3 linked regions of the Vallitalea longa genome follow. The protein of the gene in region 3 interacts with the protein of the main gene of each other region in a pairwise test. Links are inferred from orthologs where the notes say so. Each region holds a gene or a part of one and is shown on either strand. Other genes may lie near its edges. The genes, in order: rlmN, QMG30_RS04975 and ftsZ.

Region 1 (5,248 bases), on a different replicon or contig from region 3:
AATTCAACATAATACGGGATATACGTTTTTAAAAGTAAGACATGCAATATATCCTATTGTAAATATATCCTCTAAACTTGCTATGCCTATTATTATACTTGGGTTGATTGCAAGTGCGTTTTTCCTTAAATTAGGGATTATATTATTTTCTGCTGTAGTACTATTTCAATTGGTAACTCTACCAGTTGAATTTAATGCTTCTAGTAGGGCAATAGGGATTCTAGAATCCAATGCGTATCTTTCTTATGAAGAGATTGTTCCTGCAAAAAAAGTTTTATCTGCCGCTGCACTTACTTATGTGGCAGCCGCTGCAGCATCCATATCTAGTTTACTTAGATTACTATTGATAGCTGGCAGAAGAAACGACTAATCAATTAGTTACCGGGGGTAGAAATGACAAAGGTTAATAATACAACAAATAAAATTAACGCTAGAAATGTTTCATTAAACATTTTAACTGATATATTTAACGATAAAGCTTATACCAATATAGCTATAGATAGATGTTTCAGCCATAATGAAATGAATAAACAAGATAGAGCTTTCATTACAAGAATAGTGGAAGGTACAGTTGAACACGTTATCACTATTGATTATATCATCAATAAATTTTCCAAAACCAAAACTAGGAAGATGAAGAAAATCATTCTTTATATTCTTAGGCTATCTGTCTATCAGATAAAATATATGGATAAAGTTCCAGTATCTGCTGTTTGTAATGAAGCTGTAAAATTAACTAAAAAAAGAAAGTTCAATAATCTATCTGGATTCGTAAATGGAATTTTAAGAAATATTTCAAGGAACTTGAATGATATTCAGTACCCCAATGAAATTGATGAACCAGTTAAATATTTATCTGTAGTTTATTCTTTTCCAGAGTATATTATAGATTTATGGTTAGAATATTACGATTATGATACGGTAAAAGAAATGTGTATCAATAGTAATAAAACTGTTAAAACCAGTATACGCTGTAATCTCACAAAAGTTAGTAATACTGATTTACAGAATCAATTGATAGACGAAAATGTACATGTTGAAGAAGGAAAATTACTTGAGTATGCTATGAAGATAGATAATTATAATAATATTAGAAGTCTACAGCCATTCATAGAAGGTAAATTCTCTGTACAAGATGAAAGTTCTATGTTAGTAGCGCATTTAGCACAGCCTGAAGGAAACAGTCTCGTTGTTGATGTATGTGCTGCACCAGGTGGAAAGACTACCCATTTCGCAGAGCTAATGAAAAATACAGGATGTGTTGATTCAAGAGATATATATCCTAAGAAATTACATCTTATAGATGAAAATGTAAAAAGATTACAGTTGAATAATGTTACAATAAGAGAGTATAATGCATTAGAGACTGATAAATCACTAATAGAAAAAGCTGACATAGTGGTAGCAGATGTTCCTTGTTCAGGACTTGGAATCATAAGTAAAAAACCAGATATTAAATATAACATTGAAAAAAAAGATATTGAACAATTGATTGAAATACAAAGAAATATATTGAAAGTGGTATACAAATATGTAAAAATAGGTGGTATACTAATGTTCAGTACATGTACAGTTAATCCAGAAGAAAATATACAAAATGTTAGATGGTTCATTGATAATTTCCCTTTTGAATTGGTTGATTTTAATGATATTCTACCAGATAGAATCGGTAGTGATACAAAAGGGTATATTCAATTATTGCCAGGGCAATATGATACAGATGGATTCTTTATTGCTAAACTTAGAAGAATAGCTAAATAGATTATGGAAGGAATAGTAATGAACAACAAAATTGATATATTATCTATGAATATAGATGAGTTGATTAAATATTTAGAGAGTATTGGCGAAAAGAAATTTAGAGCCAAACAGATATATAAATGGTTACATGAAAAGAGAGTTGTATCTTTTGTTGATATGACTAATATATCTAAGGCTTTACAAGATAGATTAGCAAAAGACTGTGACATAATAAGGTTAAATGAAGTTAGACGATTAGAATCACAAGACGGAACTATTAAGTTTTTGTTTGAATTATACGATCATCAAGTTGTTGAAAGTGTATTAATGTCTTATAAGCATGGAAACTCCATATGTATATCCTCACAAGTAGGATGTAGAATGGGATGTAAGTTTTGTGCATCGACAATTGGTGGATTAAAAAGGCATCTTGCAGCATCGGAAATGTTAGGTCAGATATATGAAATAAACAGAATAACTGGTAAAAGGATTTCTAACATTGTTATTATGGGTACAGGTGAACCATTAGATAATTATGATAATCTAATTAAGTTTATTAGGATTATTAATTCAGAAGACGGTATGAATATAAGTGCAAGAAATATAACAGTGTCTACTTGTGGTATAATAGAAAAAATAAATGAGCTAGCAGAAGAAAAAATACCAATAACTTTAGCTATATCATTACATGCACCTAATAATAAAATAAGGAAAACAATGATGCCTGTTGCCAATATTTATGGTTATGAGCTTTTAATAGAAACATGCAAGAATTATGTGGATGAAACTAAGAGAAGAATTACATTCGAGTATAGTTTGGTTAAAGGGGTAAATGATTCAAAAGAATGTGCACAAGAGTTATCTAAAGTATTAAAAGGTATTCTTTGTCATGTTAATCTTATACCTGTCAATCAAGTAGAAGAAAGTGGCTATAAACATAGTGACAGAGAAACGATAAATACATTTAAAAGTATATTAGAAAAGCATAGAATACCTACTACCGTTAGACGGGAATTAGGTAGTGATATAGATGCGGCATGCGGGCAACTTAGAAGAAGTTATACAAAAGAAAATAGTAATTAAATATAAATAAAATAAGGGATAATGGTAATACTATAGGAGGTTATATGAAAGCTATAGGAAAAACCCATAAAGGGAAAATAAGAAATATAAATCAAGATAGTTTTTTTATTTCTAATGATAATATTGGAAAATTACCTAACTTGTATATTATTGCAGATGGTATGGGAGGACATAAAGCAGGAGAATATGCGTCAATGTGTGCTGTTGAACAATTTGTGAATTATGTTAAGACTCATAGTGAAACACATATATCTGATACTTTTATAGAAGGCATAAATTACATAAATGAATTAATTTATAATAAATCATTAGCTGATGAAAATTATTTCGGTATGGGAACAACATTTATTGTATGTTCTATTGAAAATAATATATTATATGTTGCTAATGTAGGTGATAGTAGATTATATCTCATTAATGATACTATTAAACAAATAACAGAAGACCATTCTTTAGTAGAAGAATTAATAAAATGTGGCAAGCTTACAAGATGTCAAGGTAGAAACCATCCAAATAAAAATATAATTACTAGAGCAGTTGGTGTTGATAAGACTGTCAAATGTGATATATTTACTTTGAATATTACCAGTGAAGAATTTATTTTGATGTGTTCAGATGGTTTAACTAATATGTTAGAAGATGATAAAATCCTTAATGTAGTAGGTTCCAATAGAAAACTAGATGAAAAGCTAGATGAATTGATTAAGCTAGCACTGAATAACGGAGGAACTGATAATATTGCAGCTGTTTTAATAAAAGGGGAATGAGGTGATGTTTAATGTTGCAGCCAGGAGTAGTTTTAAGTGGTAGATATGAAATAATTGAGAAAATTGGTTCAGGCGGTATGTCTATTGTCTATAAAGCAAAATGTAATAAATTAGAGAGATTTGTGGCCATAAAAGTTCTAAGAGATGAATTTTGTTCTGATGAAGAGTTTGTTAGACGATTCAAAGTTGAGGCTCAATCTGCTGCTAGTTTATCACATCACAATATTGTAAATATATATGATGTAGGAAATGACAAAAATATATATTATATTGTCATGGAATTATTAGAAGGTATTACCTTAAAAGAATACATTAAGAGTAATGCGCCTTTATCAGATGCTGAGACAATTAAGATTTCTGCGTCTATTGCTTCAGCATTAGAACATGCACATGAAAATCATATTATACATAGGGATATTAAGCCACAGAATATCATCTTAACTAAAGATGGTATAGCAAAAGTAGCTGATTTTGGTATTGCTAGAGTTACGACCGATAAAACTATCGTAGCACCTACTAATGCTAGTGGTTCGGTACATTACATTTCTCCAGAACAAGCCAGAGGAGGATTTTGTGATGAAAAAAGTGATCTATACTCTCTAGGTATTACTATGTATGAAATGGCTACAGGAACATTACCTTATCAAGCTGAAAGTCCAGTTTCAGTAGCACTACTTCATATAAATGAAGATCTACCAAGTCCAAGAGAAAAAAACCCCGATATTTCTAAATGCTTAGAGTCTATAATTATAAAAGCAACATTAAAGAAAATGGAATTTAGATATTCCAGTGCTAATGAATTGATGGATGATTTGAAAAAAGCCAATATATCACCAGATGAAGATTTTGTTGATATTAAAATAGTGGATGATTCACCTACCCTTTTCATGTCTGATAATGATATGAAGAAAATATGGGACGATAAAGATATCAAGAAAAAGAATAATCCTAGTAAGAAAACACCAAAAATAGAAAAAATTGTAGTGTTCATGGGAGTAGTATCCGCTATTATTTTAGTATCAATAATATCATTTTTTGCTATTAATGGAATAAAAAACAAATTGAAACCAAAAGAAGTATTAATACCAAAGGTAGAGGGAAAAACTGTGGAAGAGGCAAAAGAGATTTTGGAACCTGATGGTATAGATGTTAACATTATAGAAACAGCTTATAATGATACTTATGAGGTGGATGAGATAATAAAACAAGAGCCAGAAGAAAATACCTTATTGCAAGAAGGCGAAGTCGTTGAGGTAACCGTTAGTAAGGGCGTACAAACCTTTAAAGTACCGGAAGTACTTAATATTGACTTTACAACTGCACAGAGTAGGATAATATCAAATAATTTAACTCCAAAGATGGAGAAGCAATATCATGATTCTATACCTTTAGGAGTTGTCATTAGTCAATATCCTGTAGCTGATACAGATCTACCAAAGGGTGGTATAGTTACTATTGTTGTAAGTGAAGGGAAGAAAGAGAAAAAAACGATTGTACCTAATTTAAGGAAAGATACTGAACAAGAAGCTAGAAATAAATTGACAAATAGTAATTTGAAGATTGGAAGTGTCTCACGTATAAATCATGATACAATACCAGAAGGCCAAGTAATCAATCAAAATGTTGAACCTGGTGAAGAAGTTGCAGAAAATTATATT
Region 2 (5,362 bases), on a different replicon or contig from region 3:
AACGTAATTAATGCTATTTCTTGTAATACGTGTTGTTCTACCATATATATCAGAGTATAGAACCCATGATTCTTCAAAAGCTGCGTCATTCATGGTATCTACAGTTATAGTATTTGTTTTACCTTCGACCTTTACTTCAGTTTTAATATCTCCTATATATACTTTTCCTGATTCTAAAAATGCAACTATCGGTGAATAATCCTTAGCCATGGTTTCTAATTTTCCATCTTTTATCAATAAACCTAGATGATGTCCATACATGGTATAAAATGTACCATTAACACCTGCTATAGCTTCGTTATCATTAACCATTACACTAGTCTCTTCAAATCCATATGCTTTCCCGAAAGATAATGCATTTTTTATTGTAACGTAAGGATCATTTATGTCAACTTCTAAAGTATGAATTTGCTGAACCATTCTATCTAGAGTTACATTCTCATTAGTATAGATTACTGGTTCATTATAACTGAATAAACTTAAACATAGATTTATTAGAGCAATGAGTTTTATAAACATTTTATCACCTTTTAGTATAATTATTTTCAAATAGCATTAACTAGTGTGTATATTAATACCATTATAATAATTAGCAGGACATATGTAAATAATTATATTTCAAATGCATAAGATAAGATTTTCTTATGACAATACAAAAAGTCCTGTACAACAGGACTTAGTTTTTCCAATTATTTACTTTATTACTCATGCTATCATATGTTTTTTGATAATTGTTTATATAACATCTGAGATATTCCTATACCCTCACCTTTAGAAATTTCAGTGGAGTATTCCTCATATAACATATCTTCAAAAATCTTTTCCCCTTGTGATTTAGGTATAAGTCCATCACTATGAACTGTATTTCTCATTTCTTTGAATAATTGATTAACGAAATATTGTTCAAATTCCCTACAGGATTCTTGTAGCTGTTTATCGTCTTGTTTTTCTTGGGCTTGATTTAATGCAGCCTCAAAAGATTCTGTTTCGATTTTTTCTTTTTGATTCATAGTTATATTGTTATACATATTAGGATTAATACTTGATATATTCATGTATCTTCTATCCTTTCATTCTATCTCTTAAGATTATTGGCTTGAGATAACATTTCATCAGATGCTTGTATAGCCTTTGAGCTTACTTCATATGCTCTCTGAGCTACTATCAGATTGACCATTTCTTCGACAACTTGTACATTAGATCCTTCTAATGAACCTTGTACTATCTGACTCTTTACTACATCTTCGTCGTCTTCTTCTAAGATAGCTTCTCCAGATGAAGAGGTAGCTCTTAATAGGTTATTTCCAAGAGCTTCTAATCCGTTAACATTTCTGAATTGGACCATTTTCATTTTAGAATCCATAGGAACTACTTCATTATCATTAGTTACATAACTAAAATTACCTTCAGAACTGATGCTTATCTTTTTGATGTCAATATTAGAATCAAAATAAATAGGCTCGTCATTAATATCAAGTACCTGATAACCATCTGATGTAATTAACATCTGTCTATCATCTACTAATGCAATCTTGAAACTACCGTCTTTCGTATATACTTGTGAACCGGATTGATCTTTTACTGTAAAAAAACCATCTCCTGTAATAGCTAAATCCAATGGATTATCTGTTTTCTGGATTGTACCGATAGTATAACTTCTAACTGTACCTACAGGTTTTACACCATGTCCAACTTGTAGATTAACTGGTTTACCATTACCTTGTTGGTCTGTACCAGCTTTTGCCAAAGTTTCATATAATAACGATTTGAATTCCAATCTTTCTTTTTTAAATCCTGTGGTATTAACGTTAGCAAGATTATTAGAGATAGTATCAACATTCATCTGTTGAGTCTTCATACCTGATGCCGCTGTGTATAATGATCGCATCATAATACATTCATTCCTTTCATACTGCTAAGATATCTGAAATTTCAGTTCTATAATCTACCTACATCATTTACTGCTTTTTTTAGAGTTTCATCTTGAGTTTGAATAACTTTTTGATTAGCTTCATATGTTCTCATTACACTAATCATATCGACCATTTCTCTTACAGTATTAACATTAGAACTTTCTAAATATCCTTGCATCAATTTACCACCAAAAGGATTAGTCTTAGTATCTTCTGTTTGACTATATAGGTTATCCCCTATTTTTCTAAGGGATTCAGGGTTTTCAAAATCCGTTAATAATAATTTATCTATCTGGGTATCATTGTCAAATATAGTACCATTTTCTGAGATTCTGATATTATTACTACCGCTAGGTATGACTATCTTACCATTTTGTCCAAGAATATAATTTCCTTCTTTTGTCATAAGCGTTCCATCTGTTGATAAAGTGAAAGACCCATCTCTAGTATATCTGATTTGTTGATTTCCTTCTTTATCTTCTATACCAATATTAAACATACCATTACCAAGTATGGCAACATTATAAGGATCATCTGTCATTGTTGCTCCGCCTTGTGTATTATCGGTATAAACTTGTCCAACTCTGCATCCAAGAGTCATTTTACCGATAGTCTGATTCATAGGCATACTTCTATCGTTGATTTTCGTTGTCAATACACTATTGAAGGATTCAATGATTACACCATCTTTCTTGAATCCTGTAGTATTAACATTCGCTAGGTTATTGGAGATAATATCTAATTTTTCTTGTTGCGCTACCATTCCATTTGAAGCAGTATATAAACCTCTTACCATGTTTTCACCTGACCTTTAACTTCTTTGACCTGCCTGAAATTCTACATATTTACCTGTTCCTATAGCAACACAAGTAATCGCATCATCTGCTGTAATTACATTAATACCTGTTTTGTTTTCTATTAATTGGTCAAGCCCTTGTAATAAGCTACCACCACCAGTTAGAACTATACCTCTGTCAGCAATATCTGCTGATAATTCAGGTGGTGTCCTTTCAAGTACACTATGAACCGCTTCCACTATGTTAGAAGTAGATTCTCTAAGTGCTTCTTCTGTTTCTACAGATGAAACAGTTATGGTTTTTGGAAGTCCTGTAATTAAATTTCTTCCTCTAACATCCATAGTCAATACTTCTGGTCTTTTGTAAGCTGTTCCAATCTTAACTTTGATTTCTTCAGCTGTTCTTTCACCAATCAATAAGTTATGTTTTTTCCTCATATATCTTACTAATGCTTCATCAAAATTATCACCAGCGACTTTAATAGAAGTACTAACAACAGTACCACCTAAGGAAATTACTGCTATATCTGATGTTCCTCCTCCTATATCAACAACCATACTACCGCAAGCTTTACTAATATCTATTCCTGCTCCTATAGCTGCTGCTATTGGTTCTTCTATTATTTCTACTTTTCTTGCTCCAGCTTGATAAGTAGCATCTTCAACAGCTCTTTTTTCAACTTCAGTTACACCACTAGGTACACAAACTGTTATTCTTGGTTTTCTTATTCTCTTACCTAAAGATTTGGATATAAAATATTTTATCATTTTCTCAGTTACTGTATAGTCTGAAATAACACCCTGTCTAAGTGGTCTTATTGCAACAATATTACCTGGTGTTCTACCAAGCATTCTTCTTGCTTCACTACCTACTGCTAATATTCTTTTAGTATCTCTATCTCTTGCAACAACTGATGGTTCTCTTAATACGACACCTTTACCTTTAATATATACGAGTACATTTGCTGTCCCTAAATCGATTCCAATATCTGTTCCAAACATTTGTCAATCCCCTTCCGTAGTTTAATATTTATATTTTTTGAGATTTTTATACTTAAATTTATATTCAAGAATTATTTTACTATATTTATGTCATTTATTAAGTATTAATATTTTGCCATTATAAACTATTATTACCATATATAATATTATATACAAATACTACAAAATTTCAAAGGGGAAATTTATTAAATTTTTATTAATATCGTCATTATTTGTACTTCTGATTAGCTTTTGGTAACAAATATTAAAAAAAAAATGGTTTTTGTTAAAAATTATAATAAAAAATACCTTCAGTAACTAGAAAACAGCTACATAAAGGTACATTTTTCATATAAAAATAGAGACTTGATATAAAAATTATTCATACAGTTAATTTTTAACAAAAAAACCGAGCTATCTCGGTTTTAATAAATTGTTGGCCTTGTATTTGTATGAGACATATTGACATATTTGGCCCTGGTAGCTAATCCACCTCTAATATGTCTTTCCGATTTATTAATGTCAAGGACCTTTCTAGCTTCTAAAGCTAAACCTGGATTTATCTTACTTAGTCTTTCTGTAACATCCTTATGTACTGTTGATTTACTTATACCAAATTTCTTGGCAGTTTGTCTTACAGTAGCATTTGAAGTAATAATATAATTCGCAACTTCTATAGCCCTTTCCTCTATATATTGCTTCAAAACGAAATCCCCCTCGAATCATTGCTTAGTTAAATATATGGGATTTGAATTAAAAATATACATATTTTTTACTATTAACCTTATATCAAATTAAATTATTCCATAAAAAATAGAACTATTAGTTTTGAAGTACTAATCAGTCCTATAATTTGTTGTTTTCCCTTATAGTTAATTAGAAAACTTTTTAACTTTGAAATCATAATCTGTAAGATTAAATATCTTTTCTGTTCCATCAGTCAGATAAATATCTTTTTCATCAGTTACAAATATCGCATCTACATTTTCAAGATTCTCGACAAATTTATAACCTTCTTCCAGTCCCATGGAAAAAACCACTGTAGATAGGCCATCTCCATCTACAGAATAATCAGATATGATGGTGACACCAGCTAAATCATTTTCTATAGGATATCCTGTGAATGGATTCAATATATGATGATATCTCTTGCCATCTTCTTCAAAATACCTCTCGTATATACCGGAAGTAACTATTGATTTTTCACCTATGGTTGCAACACCTAATTCTTTTCCTCTTGCATTAAAAGGATTCTGAACACCTATCTTCCATGATTCTCCATTAGGTTTATGACCTACAGTCAATATATTTCCGCCTAGATTAATCAATGCATGGTCTATATGTTTTTGCTTTATGTATTCAGCTACTTTATCTGCAACATATCCTTTTGCTATACCACCTAAGTCTATCTGAACATCATTTTTGATATGCATATTCATCTTATCATCTTCTAAATATATGTTTTTATAGTCTATCTTATTAACAGCTTCTTTGATTTCTTGTTCTTCCGGTACTCTAGCATCTTCAGTTCCAATTCCCCACAAGCTCACTAATGGTGCTATAGTAATATCAAATCTTCCTTCGGATAGATTGGAATAATATAATCCTTTTTTGATTATATTGAATGTATCATCAGATAGTTTGATTTCTTGTATTTCATTACTGTTTATTT
Region 3 (5,441 bases):
AGATATTTTCCTTAGCGTTTTAGTTATGATATTGTACTTTAGCTAATTCATAAAAATATATTCTAATGTACACTAATTAATTTCGGATGTATAAGGACTTGGTAACTGTTGTCATTAGATAGTTTTTTATCATATACAGCAACTACCACATCTCTATAATCTTTTGTTTCATTCCCAAGATTAATACATATATTATCTGCAACAATTCCTAACAACATACCATTTTCATTGCCTAATGAAGAAAATGGAATCAACCTTAACTTTAGATTACTCTTTTCACCGAACTCAGCGAAGCTAGATAAATTATATACATCACAAGATATATCTCTTAATTTATCATAACTATCTTTTTCAATTAATTTTTTTAATAATTCTGTTTCAGCTATTAAAACTGGATTTTTAGTTATTGGATCATATAAATTATTACCAGTATCTAACAAACCATTTACCATAATTTTCGAATCATTGATATTGATTTCTACTCCATATAGATTTTTGTTAGTCATAACCGTATTAGCCATAACTTTTCTAATGATCTTAAATATGATAATTGCAATTATTCCAAAAATTACGAATAATCCTACTCCCAAATCCATATTATATGTACCATTAATAACTTTACTTACAGCAACTCCAATAGATGAATAATAATATAGTGCAAACATTATTCCGCCAAGCATAATTGCGCTTAAATACATAATAATAGTTAATTTAATAAATTCACTTAATATTTTTGGTTTAAATGATATATATATCAAAAGTACACTAGTCAGTAAGTATCCCACAACAACATTAAAAAAATAATTATCATAAGGAAGTATTACAATCATACACATCATAAGTGCTCCAACTACAGCACCTAAAAACAATCTTATTTTCTTGGTATTTCTCTTTGTTAGTACCTTGACTATAAATAAAATTATATAGTCCATAATCAAGTTAATTATAAAGACTATGTCAATATAGACTTCTAAATACACGCCCCCCCTCCTTTACAATTTCAGCTAAATAGCTATTATCTCTCTACTACACAAATTACTATAATATATTTTATTCATTAATTGTTTGAGCTATGCTAATTATAGCATGGTTAATTGGAATAATTTGTCAAAAATACCAATTGAATACAATTTTTTTTAATATTTTTTTCAACATTTTTAAAAAAGGACATAAAAATAAGAGGTTATCTTTTAACAAATAACCTCTTTATTCTTATTCTTATCTATTCCTTCTTCTTTGTAAAAAAGGAGGAATATCTATTGGTTTTTCATCAATATGTATATCTGTTTGATCATTTTTCTCGTCTAGTTCTTTAGTGGCACTTGCCATTTCATTAGTTTTTGCCTCAATTCTACTATTGTTATTAATACTAGAATCAATAGGTGCTTCAAAACCAGTTGCAATAACTGTAACAACTAATTCATCTTCCAAATTATCATCTATAATTTGTCCATAGATAATATTGGAATCATTACCAGTAGCTTCTTGAATTAATTGTATTGCATCATTTGCCTCAAACATAGACATATTAGAATCACCACTGATATTTATTAATATGTGCTTAGCTCCATCAATTGTTGTCTCAAGTAAAGGACTTGATATAGCCATTTGAGCTGCATCTTCAGATTTATTATCTCCTTTAGCTTTTCCGATACCAATATGAGCAATACCTTTATTTGACATTACGGTTTCAACATCAGCAAAGTCAAGATTAATAATTCCTGGAGTATATATCAAGTCAGAAATACCTTGTACACCTTGCTGTAATATTTCATCAGCTTTCTTAAAAGCCTCTCTGACAGTAGTTCTTCTATCAATTATAGATAATAATTTTTGATTAGGTATAACTATCAAAGTATCCACTGATTTCTTTAACGCAGTTATTCCTGCTTCTGCATTCTTCATTCTGACTCTGCCTTCAAAATCAAAAGGTTTTGTTACAACACCAACTGTAAGAATTCCCATTTCTTTAGAGATACTAGTTATTACAGGTGCTGCACCAGTTCCTGTACCACCACCCATTCCAGCAGTAACAAAAACCATATCTGCACCTTTCATGGCTTCAGATAATTCTTCTTTGCTTTCTTCAGCAGCTTTTAATCCAACCTCTGGATTAGCTCCAGCTCCTAAACCTCTAGTAAGTTTTTCACCAATTTGAATTTTAACAGAAGCTTTTGAACACTGTAAAGCTTGTACATCAGTATTAACTGCAATAAACTCGACACCATTGAGCTTATCTTCTATCATTCTATTAACGGCGTTATTTCCACCTCCGCCTACTCCTATGACAACAATTTTTGCCACACTTGCCTTTTCATTCATCTTTATTTCAAGCAAAGTAGTTCCTCCTAACAACTCTTTTCTTAATCTATATGCATTAAGTGATTTTATTGACATAATCTCTTACACATAATAATATATTTTTTTATAGAATTAATCAATATCAAATTATAAAATTTTAATTATTTTTTTCCATATCTGAGTAAAAATGAAAGTTATAAACGTTTTCGCTTATGTCAACTAGTTATTATTTACTATTATAGGGAGTAAATATAATATTTTTTTTATTTATGTCAGTCAAGTCAATTGTACCTTCTGCGCCTTCTGGCAATTTGGTAATCAATTCCTTTAATAGTTCAAATTTCCTATTTATGTTTATTATATTGCCGATTGATATAGATATTTTGTCGATTTTTATTACAATTTGTTCTGGGTCATTGTAATTAAAGTCAATATAGTCTATTTTGAAATCAAATTTTTTCATTTTCAGTGATGTTTCCAAAATAGCTTTAAAAATTCCTGTTTCATCATTAAATAGCTTGTCCCCAATAACAAAATGGTCAAAAGATAAGCCATGTACAATAGGTATATTTTTCTGTAAATCATTAGTATAATCAATTACAGTACCATCTTTACTCAAACATAAATATTTACCCATATATGGAATATATGATATTATACTTTTTTCTGTTACAACGATATCTACATTGTTGAAAGAGTGGTACTTTATATCTATATTCTCAATATATGGATATTCTTCTAAAACAAAGTCTTTAGAAGCTAATTTATATACAAATAAATTTGTTTTTTCATGGATACCTACTACATTTTTAATTATCTCTTCACTATATATTTTATTTCCTATAACAGTAATGATATTTACATTAATAAGTTGAAAAGCAAAAATAACTGCAATAAATACTAAGCAAATTATCAATAAAACAAATTTACCAGATTTATTATTACGCTTTCTAACTTTTTCCATTGAAATAACATTAGACATATTATCACCTTTTTAATCTGAAGAGTATTTTATTTTGGCTCCCAACAAGCTTAAATCTTTATCCAAATTTTCGTATCCTCTCAAAATATGACTAGCATTATTAACAATAGTTTTACCTTCTGCGCCTAGACCTGCTAGTACTAATGCTGCACCACCCCTTAAATCTTCTGCAAAAACTTCTGCTCCATTTAATCTAGGAACTCCCTTTAATACTGCTATTCTTCCATCTATAATAATATCTGCACCCATTTTTACTAACTCTGTAACATGTTTGTATCTTGATTCAAATATCGTTTCAGCAATTATACTTGTTCCATCAGCTGATACAAGGCAACTCATTAGCTGAGCCTGCATATCTGTAGGAAAACCCGGATATGGCTGAGTCCTTATCAAATCAATAGATTTTAACCTTATAGGTGCTTTTATTAATATACTATCTTCATACTCTTTTACTGAACATCCCATTTCATTTATTTTAGTTATTGTTGCATTCAAATGATCTTTACATACGTCTTTAAATAGGACTTCACCTCCAGCAGCAGCTACAGCACACATATAAGTACCCGCTACTATTCTATCAGGCATTATCCTATATTCAACTGAATTTAACTTATTAACGCCTTTTATAACAATAGTATCTGTTCCAGCTCCTTCTATCTTAGCTCCCATTTTACATAGAAAATCTTGTAATTCAACTATTTCAGGTTCTTTAGCAGCATTATTAATAGTTGTGATTCCTTCAGATAGTACTGCTGTTAACATGATATTTTCTGTAGCACCGACACTAGGATAATCTAAACTTACTTTATTACCTATTATTTCGTTAGTACTACATTCAATAAATCCATGTCTATCTTTTATATCAACATTCATCTGCTTTAAAGCTTTTAGGTGTAAATCAATTGGTCTGGTACCAATTGAACATCCACCGGGAAAAGATATTTTCACATTTTTTAATCTTCCAAGAACAGAACCTAATAGGATAATGGAAGATCTCATCATCTGAACATATTTTTCTGGTATCACATGCGTTTTAATAACTGAAGAGTCAATAATCAAAACATCTGACTCCCATTTGATTACACACCCTATAGCAGTTAGTATATTAAGCATATTATAAACATCTAGTATCTTAGGACAATTGTGGAAATATGTTTTTCCTTCATTTAAAACAGTAGCTGCAAGTAATGGGAGAACTGCATTCTTTGACCCTTGCACTTTTATTTCGCCACTTAGACTGTATCCGCCTTCTATAATATATTTACCCATGTACTGCGACCTCCGCACAAATAGCAATTCTATATAATTTATAGTATTCATTTATTTCTTTTATGTTACTATATAACTTATCCGTAAATATATACAATAACACAAAATACTAATAAATAAATAGTTAATTATTGTAAACTGTAGTTTATTATTTATCCCGCTTTACTTATCTTTGATTTTCTGGCTATCCCCAATACCATTCCCATTTCTATCATAAGAAATAAAAGCGATGAACCTCCATAACTAATAAATGGTAAAGTCATACCAGTTGCAGGTATAGAATTAGTAACTACGGCTACGTTAATAATAACTTGTAATCCTATCTGTGCCATAACTCCAACTACTATCAGTAAACTATTGAGGTCTGAACAATTACTAGCTATTACCATACATCTCCATATAAGCAACACAAATAGTATAATTAACACTATCGCTCCTACTAAGCCCAATTCTTCACATACGATGGAAAATATTATATCGTTATGAGCCTCAGGTATGAATCCTCTCTTTTGCATGCTCTGACCAAGTCCTGTACCAAACAAACCACCTGTACCTATGGCATATAATGATTGAATGGTTTGATAACCAAGATTAAGGGGGTCACTCCATGGTCCTTCTAACCATATCTTAACCCTGTCTAATCTATAACCAGCAAACGCTATTCCTATTCCACCAAGAACTACACCAGGTACAACCGTTATCAACAATAATTTATAGACTTTTGGAACTGCAACAAATAAGATAGCAGTACCTACTGCGAAAACAACAATCGCTGTACTCATGTTTTTTAGGCCAACCAAAGCTGAAGGAATTGCTATTAAGAATAATATGAAAAACATCAATCTATATTTATCCAGATGATTAACCATCTTTGATGCCACATAAGATA

The links.
Region 1: the proteins of ftsZ (region 3) and rlmN interact in binary tests that used the Escherichia coli proteins (3 or more experiments, as listed by UniProt). The link is inferred for Vallitalea longa from one-to-one orthologs.
Region 2: the proteins of ftsZ (region 3) and QMG30_RS04975 interact in binary tests that used the Escherichia coli proteins (3 or more experiments, as listed by UniProt). The link is inferred for Vallitalea longa from one-to-one orthologs.

Annotation. Positions count from the first base shown.
Region 1 is NZ_BRLB01000020.1:51,117-56,364, forward strand. The notes cover bases 1,042-3,801. They hold rlmN (dual-specificity RNA methyltransferase RlmN), read left to right. Parts: upstream 1,042-1,779; coding sequence 1,780-2,823; downstream 2,824-3,801. Other genes in these bases: rsmB (16S rRNA (cytosine(967)-C(5))-methyltransferase RsmB), read left to right, coding at 1,042-1,761; QMG30_RS21115 (Stp1/IreP family PP2C-type Ser/Thr phosphatase), read left to right, coding at 2,868-3,590; pknB (Stk1 family PASTA domain-containing Ser/Thr kinase), read left to right, coding at 3,602-3,801. In the rest of the region: QMG30_RS21100 (zinc metallopeptidase), read left to right, coding at 1-370; more of rsmB, read left to right, coding at 394-1,041; more of pknB, read left to right, coding at 3,802-5,248.
Region 2 is NZ_BRLB01000001.1:1,131,957-1,137,318, forward strand. The notes cover bases 1,719-4,592. They hold QMG30_RS04975 (rod shape-determining protein), read right to left. Parts: upstream 3,712-4,592; coding sequence 2,725-3,711; downstream 1,719-2,724. Other genes in these bases: flgG (flagellar basal-body rod protein FlgG), read right to left, coding at 1,719-1,891; QMG30_RS04970 (flagellar hook-basal body protein), read right to left, coding at 1,939-2,709; spoIIID (sporulation transcriptional regulator SpoIIID), read right to left, coding at 4,116-4,394; QMG30_RS04985 (FAD:protein FMN transferase), read right to left, coding at 4,563-4,592. Also shown: QMG30_RS04955 (phosphodiester glycosidase family protein), read right to left, coding at 1-519; QMG30_RS04960 (rod-binding protein), read right to left, coding at 714-1,055; more of flgG, read right to left, coding at 1,076-1,718; more of QMG30_RS04985, read right to left, coding at 4,593-5,362. UniProt on the Escherichia coli protein: Forms membrane-associated dynamic filaments that are essential for cell shape determination. Acts by regulating cell wall synthesis and cell elongation, and thus cell shape.
Region 3 is NZ_BRLB01000002.1:336,357-341,797, forward strand. The notes cover bases 279-3,231. They hold ftsZ (cell division protein FtsZ), read right to left. Parts: upstream 2,338-3,231; coding sequence 1,219-2,337; downstream 279-1,218. Other genes in these bases: QMG30_RS07825 (sigma-E processing peptidase SpoIIGA), read right to left, coding at 279-980; QMG30_RS07835 (cell division protein FtsQ/DivIB), read right to left, coding at 2,528-3,231. Outside these bases: more of QMG30_RS07825, read right to left, coding at 63-278; more of QMG30_RS07835, read right to left, coding at 3,232-3,283; murA (UDP-N-acetylglucosamine 1-carboxyvinyltransferase), read right to left, coding at 3,296-4,552; QMG30_RS07845 (FtsW/RodA/SpoVE family cell cycle protein), read right to left, coding at 4,705-5,441. UniProt on the Escherichia coli protein: Essential cell division protein that forms a contractile ring structure (Z ring) at the future cell division site. The regulation of the ring assembly controls the timing and the location of cell division.